DNA from 3 places in the Nocardia sp. NPDC004340 genome. Region 1 is predicted to be linked to each of the others. Evidence: riboswitches for the same ligand, from Rfam matches in the RefSeq annotation. Region 1 holds a riboswitch; each other region holds the start of a gene.
The links. A riboswitch is a leader RNA that binds a small molecule or an ion and turns the genes downstream of it on or off. The one in region 1 is predicted to bind S-adenosylmethionine.
Positions count from the first base shown of each region.

Region 2: another riboswitch for S-adenosylmethionine. It lies ahead of ACWEOI_RS11950 (ABC transporter substrate-binding protein); the one in region 1 lies ahead of ACWEOI_RS07035 (rhodanese-like domain-containing protein).
Region 3: another riboswitch for S-adenosylmethionine. It lies ahead of ACWEOI_RS03490 (aminotransferase class V-fold PLP-dependent enzyme); the one in region 1 lies ahead of ACWEOI_RS07035 (rhodanese-like domain-containing protein).

Region 1 is NZ_JBSGDW010000001.1:1,592,951-1,598,135, forward strand. Features, by position in the region: gene ACWEOI_RS07025 (FAD-dependent oxidoreductase) at 1-1,077, opposite strand, end outside; gene ACWEOI_RS07030 (Rv0361 family membrane protein) at 1,300-1,734, shown strand; SAM riboswitch class IV at 1,798-1,913, shown strand; gene ACWEOI_RS07035 (rhodanese-like domain-containing protein) at 1,928-2,350, shown strand; gene ACWEOI_RS07040 (O-succinylhomoserine sulfhydrylase) at 2,347-3,561, shown strand; gene ACWEOI_RS07045 (DJ-1/PfpI family protein) at 3,669-4,307, shown strand; gene ACWEOI_RS07050 (MarR family transcriptional regulator) at 4,304-4,765, shown strand; gene ACWEOI_RS07055 (HAD-IIA family hydrolase) at 4,766-5,185, opposite strand, start outside.
Region 2 is NZ_JBSGDW010000002.1:980,312-985,496, forward strand. Features, by position in the region: gene ACWEOI_RS11945 (ABC transporter permease subunit) at 1-643, opposite strand, end outside; gene ACWEOI_RS11950 (ABC transporter substrate-binding protein) at 644-1,804, opposite strand; SAM riboswitch class IV at 1,876-1,994, opposite strand; gene ACWEOI_RS11955 (HAD family hydrolase) at 2,150-2,761, opposite strand; gene ACWEOI_RS11960 (GNAT family N-acetyltransferase) at 2,850-3,677, shown strand; gene ACWEOI_RS11965 (MarR family winged helix-turn-helix transcriptional regulator) at 3,705-4,142, opposite strand; gene ACWEOI_RS11970 (SRPBCC family protein) at 4,135-4,560, opposite strand; gene fusA (elongation factor G) at 4,707-5,185, opposite strand, start outside.
Region 3 is NZ_JBSGDW010000001.1:801,888-807,072, reverse strand. Features, by position in the region: gene ACWEOI_RS03505 (TetR family transcriptional regulator) at 1-281, shown strand, start outside; gene ACWEOI_RS03500 (DUF2752 domain-containing protein) at 377-841, shown strand; gene ACWEOI_RS03495 (hypothetical protein) at 860-1,048, shown strand; gene ACWEOI_RS03490 (aminotransferase class V-fold PLP-dependent enzyme) at 1,064-2,377, opposite strand; SAM riboswitch class IV at 2,433-2,546, opposite strand; gene ACWEOI_RS03485 (biliverdin-producing heme oxygenase) at 2,914-3,582, shown strand; gene ACWEOI_RS03480 (LysE family transporter) at 3,737-4,369, shown strand; gene ACWEOI_RS03475 (flavin reductase) at 4,372-4,836, opposite strand; gene ACWEOI_RS03470 (YbaK/EbsC family protein) at 4,986-5,185, opposite strand, start outside.

The sequences.
Region 1 (5,185 bases):
GTAGCGAGCCGCGCCGTCGGCGTTCTCGTCGACGATCACGCGACCGGCCTCGTTGGGCACGGTGCCGGCCTGGTCGTCGAAGGGCAGGGCCGGGATGTTCTGCGACAGGTAGCCTACCGCGCGGTACACGGCCTGGATGTCCCAGTCCTTGAATTCGCCGGTGCCCTTGCAGTTTCCGGTGCCGTCGAGCTGGGTGCGCTCGGTGCGCAGGCCCACGACCTTGCCGTCCTCGCCCAGGATCTCCGAGGGGTTCTCGAAGAAGTGCAGGAACAGCTTGTGCGGGCGGTCGCCGACGTCGCGGATGGCCCACTGCTCGAGGGTGTTGCAGATCATGTCGACCTGCTTGGAGTGCCGGCGCGCGGCCTCGGAGCCCTCGTCGTAGTCGATGTCCTCGGGGTCGACGATGACCTCGATGGTCGGCGAGTGGTCGAGCTCGCGCAGCTCGAGCGGGGTGAACTTGGCCTGCGCGGGACCGCGGCGGCCGAACACGTGCACCTCGAGCGCCTTGTTGGCCTGGAGGCCCTCGTAGACGTTCGGCGGGATCTCGGTCGGCAGCAGCTCGTCGCCGGTCTTGGCGAGCACGCGCGCCACGTCGAGGGCGACGTTGCCGACGCCGAGGACGGCGACCTTCTCCGCCTCCAGCGGCCAGGTGCGGGCGACGTCGGGGTGGCCGTCGTACCAGGACACGAAGTCCGCGGCGCCGTAGGAGCCGTCCAGGTCGATGCCCGGGACGCCCAGCGCGCGGTCGGCGTTGGCGCCGGTGGAGAAGATGACCGCGTCGTAGAACTGCTGCAGGTCCTCGAGGGTGATGTCGACGCCGTAGTCGATATTGCCCAGCAGGCGGACCTGCGGCTTGTCGAGCACCTTGTGCAGCGCGGTGATGATGCCCTTGATGCGCGGGTGGTCCGGCGCCACGCCGTAGCGGATCAGGCCGAAGGGCGCGGGCATGCGCTCGTAGAGATCGATGCTCACGTCCGCGTCGGACTTCATCAACGCGTCGGCGGCGTAGATGCCGGCCGGTCCTGCGCCCACGATCGCAATGCGTAGCGGGCGGGTCGCTGCACTCTGTTCGGTCATTCTTCCGCGCACCCTTTGGGTCGAAACTAACTTGCCGTCAAAACTCAGCCGTCGCTCTTAGCTTAGGCTAAGTTGACGCTCTGGCCTCGGCGGCCTCCGTTGGCCCCCGACGCTGCAGCGTTGCTGCGTAGTCTTGCTATTCCCGCGCTGGGGCGGGAAATTCTGCTGATTCTATCGATGGCACGCGGCGGCCCGCACAAGGGGACCAGGCATGATCTACCCATGAGCGACGCCGAGGAGACCCCGATCCGGATCGACCAGAACGAGACCCGCAGCATGTGGCCGTTCCTGGTGGCGGCGGGAATCATCGCGGTGGTGATCCTGGGAATCGTGATCGCGTCGGTCGTGTCGCCGGTTGAGAAGAATGTCACAGATTCCGATCGGCTCTCGCTGGCGGCGACCAAGTTCGTGATGGCCCGCAACGACTCCGGGAAGTACGACCCGGTGCTGTCCTGCAAGGGATTCGACGAGAACGCCTCGCCGCTGAAGGCGGCCACCGCGACCGGCGGCTCGATCGCCTTCGACAAGCTGACCGACGCGTCCGTCACGGGCGACCAGGCCACCGCGCAGGTCACGTTCACCGTCGCCGGGGCGCCGACGACGTCGACGTGGCACTTCGCCAAGGAGAATTCCCGCTGGTTGGTCTGTAATTCGTGACAACGGCCGAATACCTCACTGGGGTTTGACAGTGGGGACGGTTCTTCGGCAATCTCAATCCCAGGTCATGAGTACCAGCGCCAAGCCCCGGCTGGCTGGTCGGCAACCCTCCTCCGCGGTGGGGTGCTCCGGGTGACGACCTGGCCTCGCATCGGACAGCGGTGCGGCAAGTGCGGATTCTCAGGAGGTACAAGTGAGCTACGCAGGTGACATCACGCCCAAGCAGGCGTGGGAGTTGTTGCGCGACAACCCCGATGCGGTCCTGGTGGACGTGCGCACCGAGGCCGAGTGGCGGTTCGTCGGCGTGCCCGACACCGGCGGCATCGGCCGTCCGACCGCGCTGATCGAGTGGGTCGACGTCACCGGTACCCCCAACGCCCGGTTCACCGACCTGCTGAAGCAGTCGCTGGCCCACCGGACCCCGGACTCGGACGCGCCCGTCATCTTCATCTGTCGCTCCGGCCAGCGTTCGATCGGCGCGGCCACCGCCGCCACCACACTCGGCATCACCCCCTCGTTCAATGTGGTCGACGGCTTCGAGGGTGCGCTCGACGGCCAAGGCCACCGCGGCAGCACCGGCTGGCGCGCCGACGGACTTCCGTGGAGGCAGTCATGATCACCGGCGGCTCTTTCGAGAAACCGCTCCCCGAGGGCGTCGGCCCCGCCACCCAGGCGGTCCGCGGCGGCACCCGGCGCTCCGGCTTCGACGAGACCTCCGAGGCGCTGTTCCTCAATTCGGGTTTCGTCTACGAGAGCGCCGAGGCGGCCGAGGCCTCCTTCACCGGCGATATCGAGCACTTCGTGTACTCGCGCTACGGCAACCCGACGGTCGCCATGTTCGAGGAGCGGCTGCGCCTGATCGACGGCGCGGAAGCCTGTTTCGCGACCGCGTCGGGCATGTCGGCGGTGTTCACCGCGCTGGGCGCGCTGCTGTCCGCCGGTGACCGGCTGGTCGCGGCGCGCAGCCTGTTCGGCTCCTGCTTCGTGGTGGCCAACGAGATCCTGCCGCGCTGGGGCGTGGAGACGGTGTTCGTCGACGGCGAGGACCTGAACCAGTGGGGGCAGGCGCTGTCCGTCCCCACCCAGGCCGTCTTCTTCGAGACCCCCTCGAACCCGATGCAGACTCTCACCGATGTGCGCGCGGTCTCGGATCTGGCGCACGCGGCGGGCGCGAAGGTGGTGCTGGACAACGTCTTCGCCACCCCGCTGCTGCAGCGCGGCTTCGATCTGGGCGCGGACATCACCGTCTACTCGGGCACCAAGCACATCGACGGCCAGGGCCGGGTGCTCGGCGGCGCGATCCTGGGTCCGCGGGAGTACATCGACGGCCCGGTGAAGAACCTGATGCGCCACACCGGTCCGGCGCTGAGCCCGTTCAATGCCTGGACCCTGCTCAAGGGTCTGGAGACGATGCCGCTGCGCCTGCGCCAGTCGGTGGACTCGGCGTTGAAGATCGCCCAGTTCCTGGAGTCGCATCCGGCGGTGGCGTGGGTGAAGTACCCGTTCCTGTCCTCGCATCCGCAGTTCGAGCTGGCCAAGCGCCAGATGTCGGGCGGCGGCACGGTGATCACCTTCGAGCTGAAGGCCGGCGACAACGAGGCCAAGAAGCGCGCGTTCGAGGTGCTGAACCGGCTGCGGATCATCGACATCTCCAACAACCTCGGTGACGCGAAGACGCTGATCACCCACCCGGCCACCACCACCCACCGGGCGATGGGGCCGGAAGGCCGTGCGGCCGTGGGCATTACCGATGGCGTGCTGCGCGTCTCCATCGGTCTGGAGGACGTGGAGGATCTGCTCAACGATCTGGATCACGCGTTGAGCTGAGCCGACGAGTAGTCGACAGGGCCGGAACCCATGGGGTTCCGGCCCTTCGTCGTTCATGGACCCGAATGATCTTGACAGCATGCTGTCAAAAATGACAGCATGCTGTCATGATGAAAACAGTGCACATGGCCGTCTACGACACCTTCTCGGACTGGGAGGTCGGCCACGCGACCGCACACATCAATCGCGCACTCTGGCACCGTGACCCGGGAACATGGCAGGTCAAGACGGTCGCCGTCAGCGCCGAACCGATCACCTCGATGGGTGGCATGCGCGTCCTGCCGGACGTCGTCCTCGACGATCTGAAGCCGGGCGACAGTGCCATGCTGATCCTGCCGGGCCTGGAGACCGAGCTTCATCCCGAGGCCCCCGCCGCTTTCGCCCGCAAGGCCCGCGAGTTCGTGACGGCCGGGATCCCGGTGGCGGCGATCTGCGGTGGCACCTTCGCGCTGGCGCAGGAGGGGCTGCTCGACGATCGGCCGCACACCAGCAATGCCGCCGAATACCTGGCCTACAGCGGCTACGCGGGCGGTGAGCACTTCGTCCAGACGCCCGCCGTCACCGGTGGCGACGTGATCACGGCGTCCGGCACCAGCCCGGTCGAGTTCGCGCGCGAGATCCTTGCTCGCCTGGACATTTTCGAGCCGCACGTGCTGGAGGCCTGGTACAAGCTGTACGGAAACAACGATCCCGCGGGCTTCTACACGCTCTACGAGTACGAGCAGCAGCGGGCGGCCGCGCGGTGACGCGCACCGGGCAGGAACTGTTCGCGACGGCGGCGGTCACGTCGTTCAAGCTGAACGGCCAATTCCTCGGCATCGCCGAGGAATTGGCGAGGCCGTCCGGGATCACGGTGGCGTGGTGGCAGGTACTGGGCGCGATCCTGCACCGGCCGTTGCCGGTGGCGGGCATCGCCCGCGAGATGGGCATCACCCGGCAGAGCGTGCAGCGCATCGCGGATGTGCTGGAGGGCAAGGGATTCGTCGAGTACCAGCCGAATCCGGCGCATCGGCGCGCCAAGCTGGTGGCCATCACCGAGTCCGGTCACGACGCGGTCCGCGCGATCGACCCGCAGCACGCGGCGATGGCGAAACGCCTTGTCGCGCAACTGGGCAGGGATGAGCTGGAGCGGGTCGTGGACGCGCTGACGACCCTGTCGGCCGCCCTCGACGCACTCGAGGACGACGCGACGGGCGCCGCCTGACTACAGCGCGAACGGGTCCTTGGTCTTGCCGACCAGCGAGGCGACCGATGGCAGGATGGCGGTCGGGCGGTACGGGAACTGCTCGACCATGGCGGGCGTGGAGATGCCGGTGGTGACCAGGATGGTCCGCATGCCCGCCTCCAGACCGGAGATGACGTCGGTGTCCATGCGATCCCCGATCATGACGGTGGACTGCGAGTGCGCGCCCAGCCGACGCAGCGCTGAGCGCATCATCAGCGGGTTGGGCTTGCCCACGTAGTACGGCTTCTTACCGGTGGCCTGGGTGATCAGGGCCGCGACCGAGCCGGTGGCCGGGAGGATGCCCTCGCGCGAGGGCCCGGTGGCGTCGGGGTTGGTGGCGATGAAGCGGGCTCCCGCCGCGATCAGGCGGATGGCGGTGGTGATGGCCTCGAACGAATA
Region 2 (5,185 bases), on a different contig from region 1:
TGGTGGGCGAGATGTTCGAGTTGTAGAGGCCGACGAAGATGCCGGCCAGCCCGCCCAGCCCGGAGGCGATGGCGAAGGCCAGCGACTGCACCCGCCCGACCCCGATGCCCATCTGCGCGGCGGCATCCGGATCCTGCGCGGTCGCGCGGATCGCCAGCCCGTGCCGGCTGAACCGCAGGAACGCCCACAGCCCGCCCATCACCAGCAGGGTGATGGCGAACATGGCCACGTCGGAGGTGCCGAACCGTACCCCGCCCACCTGGAAGTTGTTGGTGGACAACACCTGCGGGAACGGCCGGGTGTCCGGCCCGAACACCAGGGCCACCACGTTCTCGATGATGAGCCCCACCGCCACCGTCGCCAGCAGCGCCGCGATGGCCGGGGCCCGGCGCAGCGGCCGCACCGCCAGCACGTCGATGGCCACACCGACCAGCGCCGTCACCGCCACCACCACGACCAGCGCGGCCCACCACGGCACCCCGTGCTGGGCGATCAGCCACCAGCCCAGCACCGAACCGAACGCGAAGATCGCGCCGTGCGCGAAATTGATGACATTGCTGACCCCGAAGATCAGGGTGATGCCCACGGCGATCAGCGCGTACGCATTGCCGTGGACCAGACCCGCGATGAGCGTGTCGAACATCTACTTCTTGCTTCCGACCGGTACGAACTTGCCGTTCTGCAGAATCAGCTCGATCGGCTTCACCCCGCTGGGACGGCGCGTCTGCTGATCGAAGGCGAAGGTGCCCAAGCCGATTCCGTCGAAGTCCTTGACCTCGCGCAGCCCCTTCAGCACGCCCTCCCGGGTCGCGCCGCCCGCCTTGGCGGCCTTCACCACCGCGTTCAGCGCGTCATAGGCGTACACATTGAAATCGCCCGGGTCGGTATTGAACTTGGCCCGGAACTTGGTGACGAAGTTCTGCACCTTCGGGCTCGGATCCGACGGCGTGAACACACCGTTCACGATGTCGCCCTCGGCCGCGGCGCCCGCCAGCTCGATGAACTGCGGCGTGTTCTGCCCGCCGAAGAATTGCCCGGTGAACCCGACATCCCGCAGCTGCTTGACCACCAGCGCACCGTCCGGTCCGTACCCCAGGTGCACGAAGGCCTCCGGGTTGGCGTCCCGGCCCTTGATCAGGACCGGCCGGAAGTCCTGCGAATCCGGCAGGATCGCCGAGGAATAGGCGATCTCGATGCCCTTCTCCTTGGCGAACTGCTCGAAGTACTTGAAAGCCTGCTTACCCCAGTCGGTTTCGAGGTAGACGACCGAGACCTTCTTCGCCTTGGAGCGCACCCACTCGGCATTGCGCTCCTGGTACACGTCCAACGTGATGGACGGACTCCACGAATAGTCCCCCGCCTTGGTGAAATCCACCGCGGAGTTGGTGAACCCGTACTGCACCAGCTTGCCCCGGTTGTACACCGGCGACGCCGCGATCGACGCGGGCGACGAGAAATCGCCCAGCTCCGCGATGATCGACTGATCACCCACGAACTTGGTCGCGATCGGCACCGTCTGCTTCGGATCCGACTGCGAATCCTCCCACTTCAGCGCCACCTTCTTGCCATTGATCCCGCCCGCGGCATTGATCTCGTCGAGCGCCAGGTCGAACCCCTGCTGCCAGAGCCGCCCGTACTCGGCGGAATTGCCCGTCTTCGGCCCCGACACCCCGAAATACACGGTGTCCGAACTGCTTCCGGACGATTCGCTACCGCAGGCCGCCGCCAGACTCGCGACCAACGCCGCCGCCCCGACACCCACCGCCACCCGGAAACCACGCGACCGGGACAAGATCCTGCTCATTGCAACCTCTACATTCGCGCACCGGCACACGGCCGGGCAGGGGGACACGACCACGACAGAGGAATGCGCGGTCCTGGCGCTTGCGCCACCCGGTCGGGCAGCGCCTGGTCGTCACCCGGGGCACCCCACCGCCCACGCGAGGGTTGCCGATCAGCGAGCCGGGGCTCGAAAAACGCTGATACTCGTGACCGTGTCCAGAAAGGTAGCCGTGACAACCGGCGGCCGACACCGTTCGAATCACCCTGATGCCAAACACCGCCCGGCCCCGCCGCCGGGAAATCCCCTGTCACCCCCGCGAATTGCCCCCGCGGCCGCATCGCCCCCCGCCGATGCCGCCGCTCACCCCTATGTCAGATGCGCGGTCAGCCAGGCCCGGAACTCGGTCAGGTCCCGCAGCACCACGTCCGCGCCGGCCGCCGACAACTCCTCGGCCGCGTACGGTCCGGTCGTCACCGCCACCGAGGTCGCGTCCGCCACCTTGGCCGCGCGCACGTCACCGAGATGATCACCCACATAGATCGAGGCGCCGCGCTCGAGCAGCACCTCCCCCTTCTCCTCCGCCCAGGCCCCGCCGACCAGTTCGTCGACCGCCAGCCCCAGATGATCCAGATGCAGCTGCGCGTGCGGCCCGTTCTTCGCGGTGATCACCAGCACCCGGCCCCCGGCCTCGTGCACCGCGGCCAGCGCGTCCACCACACCGGGCAGATGATCCGACGCGTGCACCGCCAACTCCGGGTACATCTCCCGGTACATGGCCACCACACCCGGCACCTCGTGCTCCGGGAACCACTGCGCCGCCTCGTGCGCCAGCGGCGGACCCAGCCGCGACACCACCAGCTCCGAATCGATCGCCACCCCGGTCCTGGCGGCCACCGCGTCCCACACCGCGGCGATCCCCGGCCGCGAATCGATCAGCGTCATATCCAGGTCGAATCCGACCACCAGGTCACCAGCCACATCCCGAACCCTACGGGCCGCGGAAAATCGGAGGCCCCGCGGCAGGGCCGCCACCTAAGCTCGGACCATGCCGAGCGATCAGGGAACGCTGTTCTGTGGAACCGACCTCGCCGCCCGCATCGAGGGCGTCGAAACCGAACTGATCGCCAAGGGCAGCGCGGCCGCCGCGGCCCGGCTCGGACCGGACACCGGCTTCGTGATCCCCCTCGCGGGCGGGGTCGCGTCCTTCGCCGAGGACGGATCACCGCTGAACAAGATCGCCGGGCTCGGCTTCGCGGGGATACCCGACGAGGCCGAACTCGACGAGATCGAGCGGCTGTTCGCGGCCCGCAAGACGCCCGTGCAGGCCGAGGTCTCCCAACTCGGCGACCCCGGCGTCGGGGAACTGCTCACCGGACGCGGGTACCGGCTGGTGTCGTTCGAGAACGTGCTCGGCCGCGAACTCGGCGCCGCGCTGACCGCGGACGTCGCGTCCGGCGTCGAGGTGACGCCCAGCGGCGCCGACGAATTCGACGCCTGGCTCGACGTCGTCGCGGACGGCTTCGCCCACCCCGACACCCAGGGCGTCGCCTCGCACGAGGAATTCCCCGCCGAGATCATCGCCAACGCCATGCGCGACCTCACCGGCGCGGCCGGGGTGCGGCGGTTCCTGGCCCGGCGTGACGGCCGGGTGGCCGGAGGCGCGAGCCTGCGGCTGGCCCGCGGCGTCGCCCAGCTCACCGGCGCGGCCACCGATCCCGCCCACCGGCGGCACGGCGTCCAATCCTCACTGCTGTCGGTACGCCTGGCCGAGGCGAGCGCGGCGGGCTGCGATATCGCGGTGGTGACCACCCAGCCCGGATCGAAATCGCAGCAGAACGTGCAACGGCAGGGGTTCAGCCTGCTCTACACCCGGGCCATCCTGGTCAAAGCCTGATCGACACCCGACCGGGCGTCCCTCCGGTCAGCCGGGCAGCCGGTGCGCGGCAATGGGTTTCAGCTGCTCGCGCAGCACATCGCCGTCGCCGCCGAAGAGCTGCTCGTCGGTGTCGACGGCGATCCGCACCGCCCGGCTCGCCAATTCCCTGCCCTCGGCCGTGATCTCGACCCGCAGCGCGCGGGCGTCGACGGGGTCGGCCCGTCGCGCCAGCAGCCCCCGCTCCTCCAGACCGCGAATCACCTTGGACGCCATCATCCGATCCGCGCCCGACATGTCCGCCACCTGCTGCTGGGTCGGCAGCTCACCCGACCGGCCCAGCCAGCCCGCCGAGGCCAGCAGATTGAACTGGGTCGGCGTGAGCCCGAGCGGACGCAGATTGCGTTCCAGCGTCGCCCGCCACTCCAGGGCGGCGTGATGCAGCCAGAAGCCCGGACTCATGAGCGGTCCCCGTGGTTCAGCCACGCCGTCGTGCCTCCTGTTCCAATGCGGCGAAGGTCAGCGGCATGTCCGCGCGCATGCCCTTCTCCCAGACGAGCTTGAACAGCGGGCCCATCGGCCCGTGCACCTCGACGTGCTCGGCCACCCGCACCCGGCCGTCGCCGAGCGGGACGTAGGTGCGGTGACCGCGCAGCTTCCCGAACGGGATGCCCGCCTCACTGGTCCACGACTGTCCCGGCTCCACGGCCACGATAGTGAACGGCCCGGCCGGCGCGCCCTTCGGCTTCACCCAGCCCTTGGTCCCGGCCGCGAACTCACCGTCGATACGGGACTTCTCCTCGTGCGGGTCCCATTCCGACCAGCGGTCGACATCGGTGGCGACCGCCCAGACGCGGTCCAGGTCGCCGGTGATCACGGCCTCTTCGGTGAACGAGTACATCATCGTCGTCTCCAATATCGGGGAAATATGTTGTTGCAACAACAGTAACCGTCGTCGCGACAACAATCAACCCCGGTCGGCGACCCGCGACCGATGGATGGGCCCGATGACGGCGACACCATGTGCCGCCGCCACCGGGCGTCCGACCGCTATGGGACCGGCGCGTAACCCAGCGGGCGCGTCGTGAACGTGCCCCGGCCCTGCGTCCGGCTCCGCAAACGCGTTGCGTAGCCGAACAATTCGGCCAGCGGGACCGTGGCCGTCACGACCACCGTGCCGGTCCGGGTCACCGACCCCGTCACCCGGCCCCGCCGGGCGGCGAGATCACCGAGCACCGCGCCGACATGGTCCTCCGGCACCGTGGCGGTGAGCTCCACCAGCGGTTCCAGTACCGCCATGGCACTGGCGCGCAAGGCTTCCCGCAGCCCCAGGCGGCCCGCGGTGCGGAACGCCAGGTCCGACGAATCCTTGGAGTGCGTCGCGCCGTCGGTGAGCGTGACCCGCAGACCCGTCACCGGATGACCCGCCAGCGGGCCCTCCGCCAGGGCGTCCCGGCACCCGGCCTCGACCGCGCGCACGAACTCCGCCGGCACCCGGCCGCCCACCACCGTGGACTCGAATTCGAAAC
Region 3 (5,185 bases), 790 kb from region 1:
GAGCCGTCACCGATGCCGCGAATCTGGCCTCCGCCCAGCGCACCTCGGTCCGCGTGATCATGCAGCAGCTCGATCGGGAACTCGCCGACCTGCCGAAACGCTTGCGGCTGCGGCGGTTGCGCGCGCTGCCGACCGTGCTGTTCGCGCTGCTCGCCGATCACGAACGCGCGGTCGAGGCGGGCAAGGTCGCCGCGGGGGATGTGGATGCCTGGGGAGAAATCGTGGACATGCTCGCGGGCGCGCTCACCGCCCCGGTCGTGGAACGCGCCCCGATCCGCTGAGGCCGCAACACAATCGGATGTGACCCAGCGCGACCGGGGTGCGAAGTTCGGCGCGACCTGGCAGGTGGGCGGCGGCCCGGCTACCGTTGATTCTCGTGGACACCACGGCAGCAGTACCGACGGCGGGAGCCGAACCAGGGCCGACGCGCCCGCGACGGCTCGGCGTCGGACTCCCGCTGCTGAGCGGCGCGGCCGTCGCCGGCGGCCTGGCGCTGCTGCACTTCCGGGACCCGCACGTGCAGGGGGCCTACGGGTTCTGCCCGTTCTACGAACTGACCGGGTACTGGTGTCCCGGCTGCGGCGGCCTGCGCGGCCTGCACAATCTGACCGATGGCCGGTTCCTCGACGCCATCCACAGCAATGTGCTGCTGTTGCCGTTGACGCTCGGCTTCCTCGCCTGGTGGGGCACCTGGCTGGTGCGCGCCTGGCGGGGCCGGGCGACGCCGCCGCGACTACCGCGGATTCTGCCCAGGTCGGCGATGTGGATCGCGGTGGCCTTCCTCGTCGTGTTCACGGTCGTCCGGAACACGCCGTGGGGTACGTGGATCGCACCCGTCTAGGCGGAGGATGCTCTTGCTATGAGCGAATCGCTGAAGGAGCGGGTTCGGAACAAGCTGATCCGCCAGCTCGACGAGGACGGACCGCCCGATCCGGAGCGGCAGGACACCCGGCAGGTATCGGTCCAGAACGATCTGGACCTGCTCGAAGCCGTCAGCGAGGACGACCCTTTCGTCGAGGAGCTCGCGGCTCGCTACATGGTGCCCTGACCCGCTCCGCGCGACTCAGAATCCGCAGGGTGCTCCGCCGTCCGCGGAACCGCCGAAGGGCCGGGTTTCCGGGATCGGGTTCCAGTGGCCGTCGGTGCGGGCGTAATCCCAGCTCGGACCGTGCTCGACCAGGGTGGCGACGGCGTCGATGAGGCGGTCCACGTCGGCGGCGGTGGTGCCGAGTCCGATGCTGGCGCGCAGCGCCGCGTCCACCCCGAGCCGCGACAGCAGCGGGTGCGCGCAGAACCGTCCGTCGCGCACACCGATCCCGTGTTCGGCGGAGAGGTACGCGGCCACCTGGCCGGGCTCGAAGCCGTCGACCGTGAACGCGACGATGCCGACGGCGTCGGTGCTGTCGCGCCACACGCGCAGGAAGTTCACGCCCGGAACGGTTTTCAGCCCGTAGCGCAGCCGGTGGGTGAGGTACTGCTCGTGCTCGACGACGGTGGTCTCGTCCAGGTCGGCGAGCGCGTCGCAGGCGGCGGCCAGGGCGGCCACCCCGAGCACGTTCGGGGAACCGGCCTCGTGGCGCTGCGGCGCGGGCGCCCACTCCACGCTGTCGGCGGTGACCGAGCGCACCGCGCCGCCGCCCGCCAGGTACGGCTCGGCGGCGTCGAGCCAGTCCCGGCGGCCGACCAGGACGCCGGCGCCGAACGGCGCGTACGCCTTGTGCCCGGAGAAGGCCAGGTAGTCGATGCCGGTGGTGCGCAGGTCGATCCGTCGGTGCGGGGCCAGCTGGGCGGCGTCGACCAGGATGCGGGTGCCGCACTGGTGCGCGATCCAGGCCAGCCGTTCCAGCGGCAGCAGTTCGCCGGTCACATTGGAAGCGCCGGTAACCGCCAGCAGCGCAGCGGGTTTCGAGCACAGTTCGGCGACCAGTCGCTGGATGGTCTCCTCGATGGTGTCGGCGACCGGCACCACGCGGCGGCCGTGCCGGGTCCAGGGCAGGAAGTTGGCGTGGTGTTCGACATCCAGCACCACGGTGTCGCCGGGCACGCACGCGGCCAGCAGGTTCAGCGAGTCGGTGGTGTTGCGGGTGAAGACCACCACCTGGTCGTCGGCGGCGTTGAGGAAGCGGGCGACGGAGCCGCGGGCCGATTCGTAGCAGTCGGTGGAGACGCGGGAGGCGTATCCGGCGCCGCGGTGCACGCTGGCGTAGAACGGCAGCAGGTCGGCGACCCGGTCGGTGACCTGCCGCAACGCGGGCGCGCTGGCGGCGTAGTCGAAGTTGGCGTAGCCCGTGGTCCCGCCCTGGACCAGCGGAACCCGGAGGTCACAGCCGGACACGGTGGCGAGGGGAGCACAGGTCTGGTCGGCGAAAGCGGTCATCACAAATCCCATCGGATTCAGGGGACACGCGATCGGAAAACAGGAATCGATCGTGAGTCCGCGCTTGCCGCGCCCGGTCGGGCGACGGCCCGGTCGTCACCCGGAGCACCCCGCCGCGGTGGAGGGTTGCCGACCAGCTAGCCGGGGCTTAGCGCTGGTACTCATGACCTGAGTGCGAGATTGGCAGACGCGTCGCGGGCTTGTCAACCCTGCCCGGCCCGGCCTGCCGGGTCAGATCTTCACGGCGGAGACGCAGCGTTCGAGGCCGGGGACCGTTCGCCGCCGCGGCCGAGGGGCTTGGTGCTCTTCGACTACTTCGCCCGGGCCGCGGTGGCGCTGCGGCGGACCGCACACGACCTCCAGGCCCGCTGAGAACCTGTGACCAACGGCACCGGCGAATCGGAAAAATCATCCGAAAGTTGGAGTGGGTGGGCCGCAAAGTTCGAATCGCGCGATCGTTGCTGGGGCGTAGGGTCGATGAGGAAGTTAGGGTAGCCAAAGTGGTGCCCCCGGAGTTGACCACGAGGAGCCCGACCATGTTGGACACGGACACCGCCGCCGCCCCGTTCTCGACGCTCATTCGCACCGCGACCGAGCAGCAGCACAACGAGGCCGAGCACTCCACGTTCATGCGTGACCTGCTCACCGGCCAGCTCGGCGTCGAGGCCTTCCTCCGCTACACCGGCCAGCTCTGGTTCGTCTACGAGGCCCTCGAAAAGCATTCCGCCACACTGGCATCCGACTCCGTCGCGGGCCCGTTCGTGAAGCCGGAACTGGCGCGCCTGGCCGCGCTCGAGACCGACCTGGCCCACCTGGGCGGCGCGAACTGGCGCGACGAGCTGCAGCCGCTGCCGGCCACCGCCGCCTACGCCGCCCGCATCGAAGAGTGCGCGCAGGAGTGGCCGGCCGGGTACGTCGTCCACCACTACACCCGCTACCTGGGTGATCTCTCCGGCGGCCAGGTCATCCGCGGCACCGCCGAGAAGCTGTGGGACCTGCCCAAGAAGGGCGACGGCGTGCGCTTCTACGTCTTCGACGAGATCACCAATCCGGCCGCGTTCAAGCGCGAGTACCGCGAGGCCCTGGACCAGCTTCCCCTCGAAGGTCCCGAAGTCGATCGCGTGCTCGACGAGGCGCGACTGGCGTTCACGATGAACACCGATCTGTTCCGTGAACTCGGTGCGGAGTTCGGCGCGCGGAACTAGAACACCGTCACCAGAGGCCGTCGCGCTCCGTCCACCAGGCGGGGGCGGCGGCCTTCGCCGTGCTCGGGGGCGCACCGTTGGCCCTGCTCGTCGGGGGCAGGGTCAGCGATATCACCCTTGCGTCGCGTCGCCGCGATGGGTTGCCATGGAGGGCATGAGTCTTCCGCTGCTGTTGAGTTTCGCGGGGTTGTGCGTGCTGCTGGCGCTCACACCGGGTCCCGATACCTTTCTGGTGCTGCGATTCTCGATGGCCGGACCGCGACCCGGGATCGCGGCGGCGGTGGGCTCGGCGTTCGGCGGGATCGTCTGGGCGACGGTGGTGGCGGCCGGAGTGGCAGCGTTGCTGGAACAGTCGGCGACCGCGTATCGCACGCTGAAGGTGATCGGCGGAATCTACCTGCTGTACCTGGGGATTCGGGCGCTGGTCGAGCATCGGCGCGCACGGAACGCGGAGGCCGAGCCGGAGGTGACGGTCGCGCAGGGCACGCCCGCGTCGATGCGCTCGGCGTTCGCTGCCGGATTGCTGTCCTGTGTTTTCAACCCGAAGGTGGGGTTGTTCTACCTCGCGGTGCTGCCGCAGTTCCTGACCGAGGTGACCTTCCTGAACACGCTCACCCTCGGCGCCATCGAATCCAGCATCGCGGCGATCGAGATGATCCTGCTCGCGGTGGCCGCCGCCCGCGCGGTCACGCTGTTGAAGCGGCCGCGGATCCGGGCCCGGCTGGAACAGGCGAGCGCGGCCATCCTGGCGGCGCTGGGTATCGGCACCGCGGCCTCGGCGGCCTGAGGTCAGTCGGCGATCTCGGCGCGGTGATAGGCGCCGTTGTAGTACACCAGCGGGCCGGCCGCGGGCGAGCTCTCGGTGTTGTCGTGCACCTGCGTGACCAGTCCGATCACCAGCGTGTGATCGCCGACGGGGATCAGCTGGTGCACGGTCGCGCGCACCCAGATCGGGGTGCCGTGCAGGACCGGTTCGCCGGAGCCGAGCGTGGCCCACAAGGACTTGTCGGTGAAGCGCTCCTCGGCGGACCGGCTGAACCGCTGCGCCAGATGCTTCTGATGTTCGCCCAGGAAGTGCACCACCACCGATTCGGCCCCGAGCATGGCCTCGATGCTGGAGGAGGTCTCGGCGATATTGAACGAGATGAGCGGCGGCTGCGCCGACAGTGAGGCGAACGAGGTCGCGGTGAATCCGACCGGACCCTGCGCGGAGTTCAGCGTGACGATGGTGACGCCGGCCGGATAGTGCCGCATGGCGGCACGGAACTGCTGCGCGGTGATGCCGCTCAGGTCGTCGGGCACGTGTAACTCGGCGCCGGGCGTCGGAGAATCGGTCACGTCAAGAACCTACGTGGTCGCGGGCCCAGGTATTCCACGCCGGCGGAAAACCCCGTCGACGGCGGTCAGTCCACGTCGATGGCCAGGCCCGCGGTGATTCGGCACAGCTCGCCGAAGGTCGTGCGGAACAGGGTGTTCGGATGCCCGCCCGCCGCCCACAGCTCCTGGTACTGGGCCAGCGCGTTGTCGACGAAGGTGGGCAGGTTGGTGGGGTGCCCGAGCGGCGCGACGCCGCCTATGGGCTGCCCGGTCACCTCCTGGACCA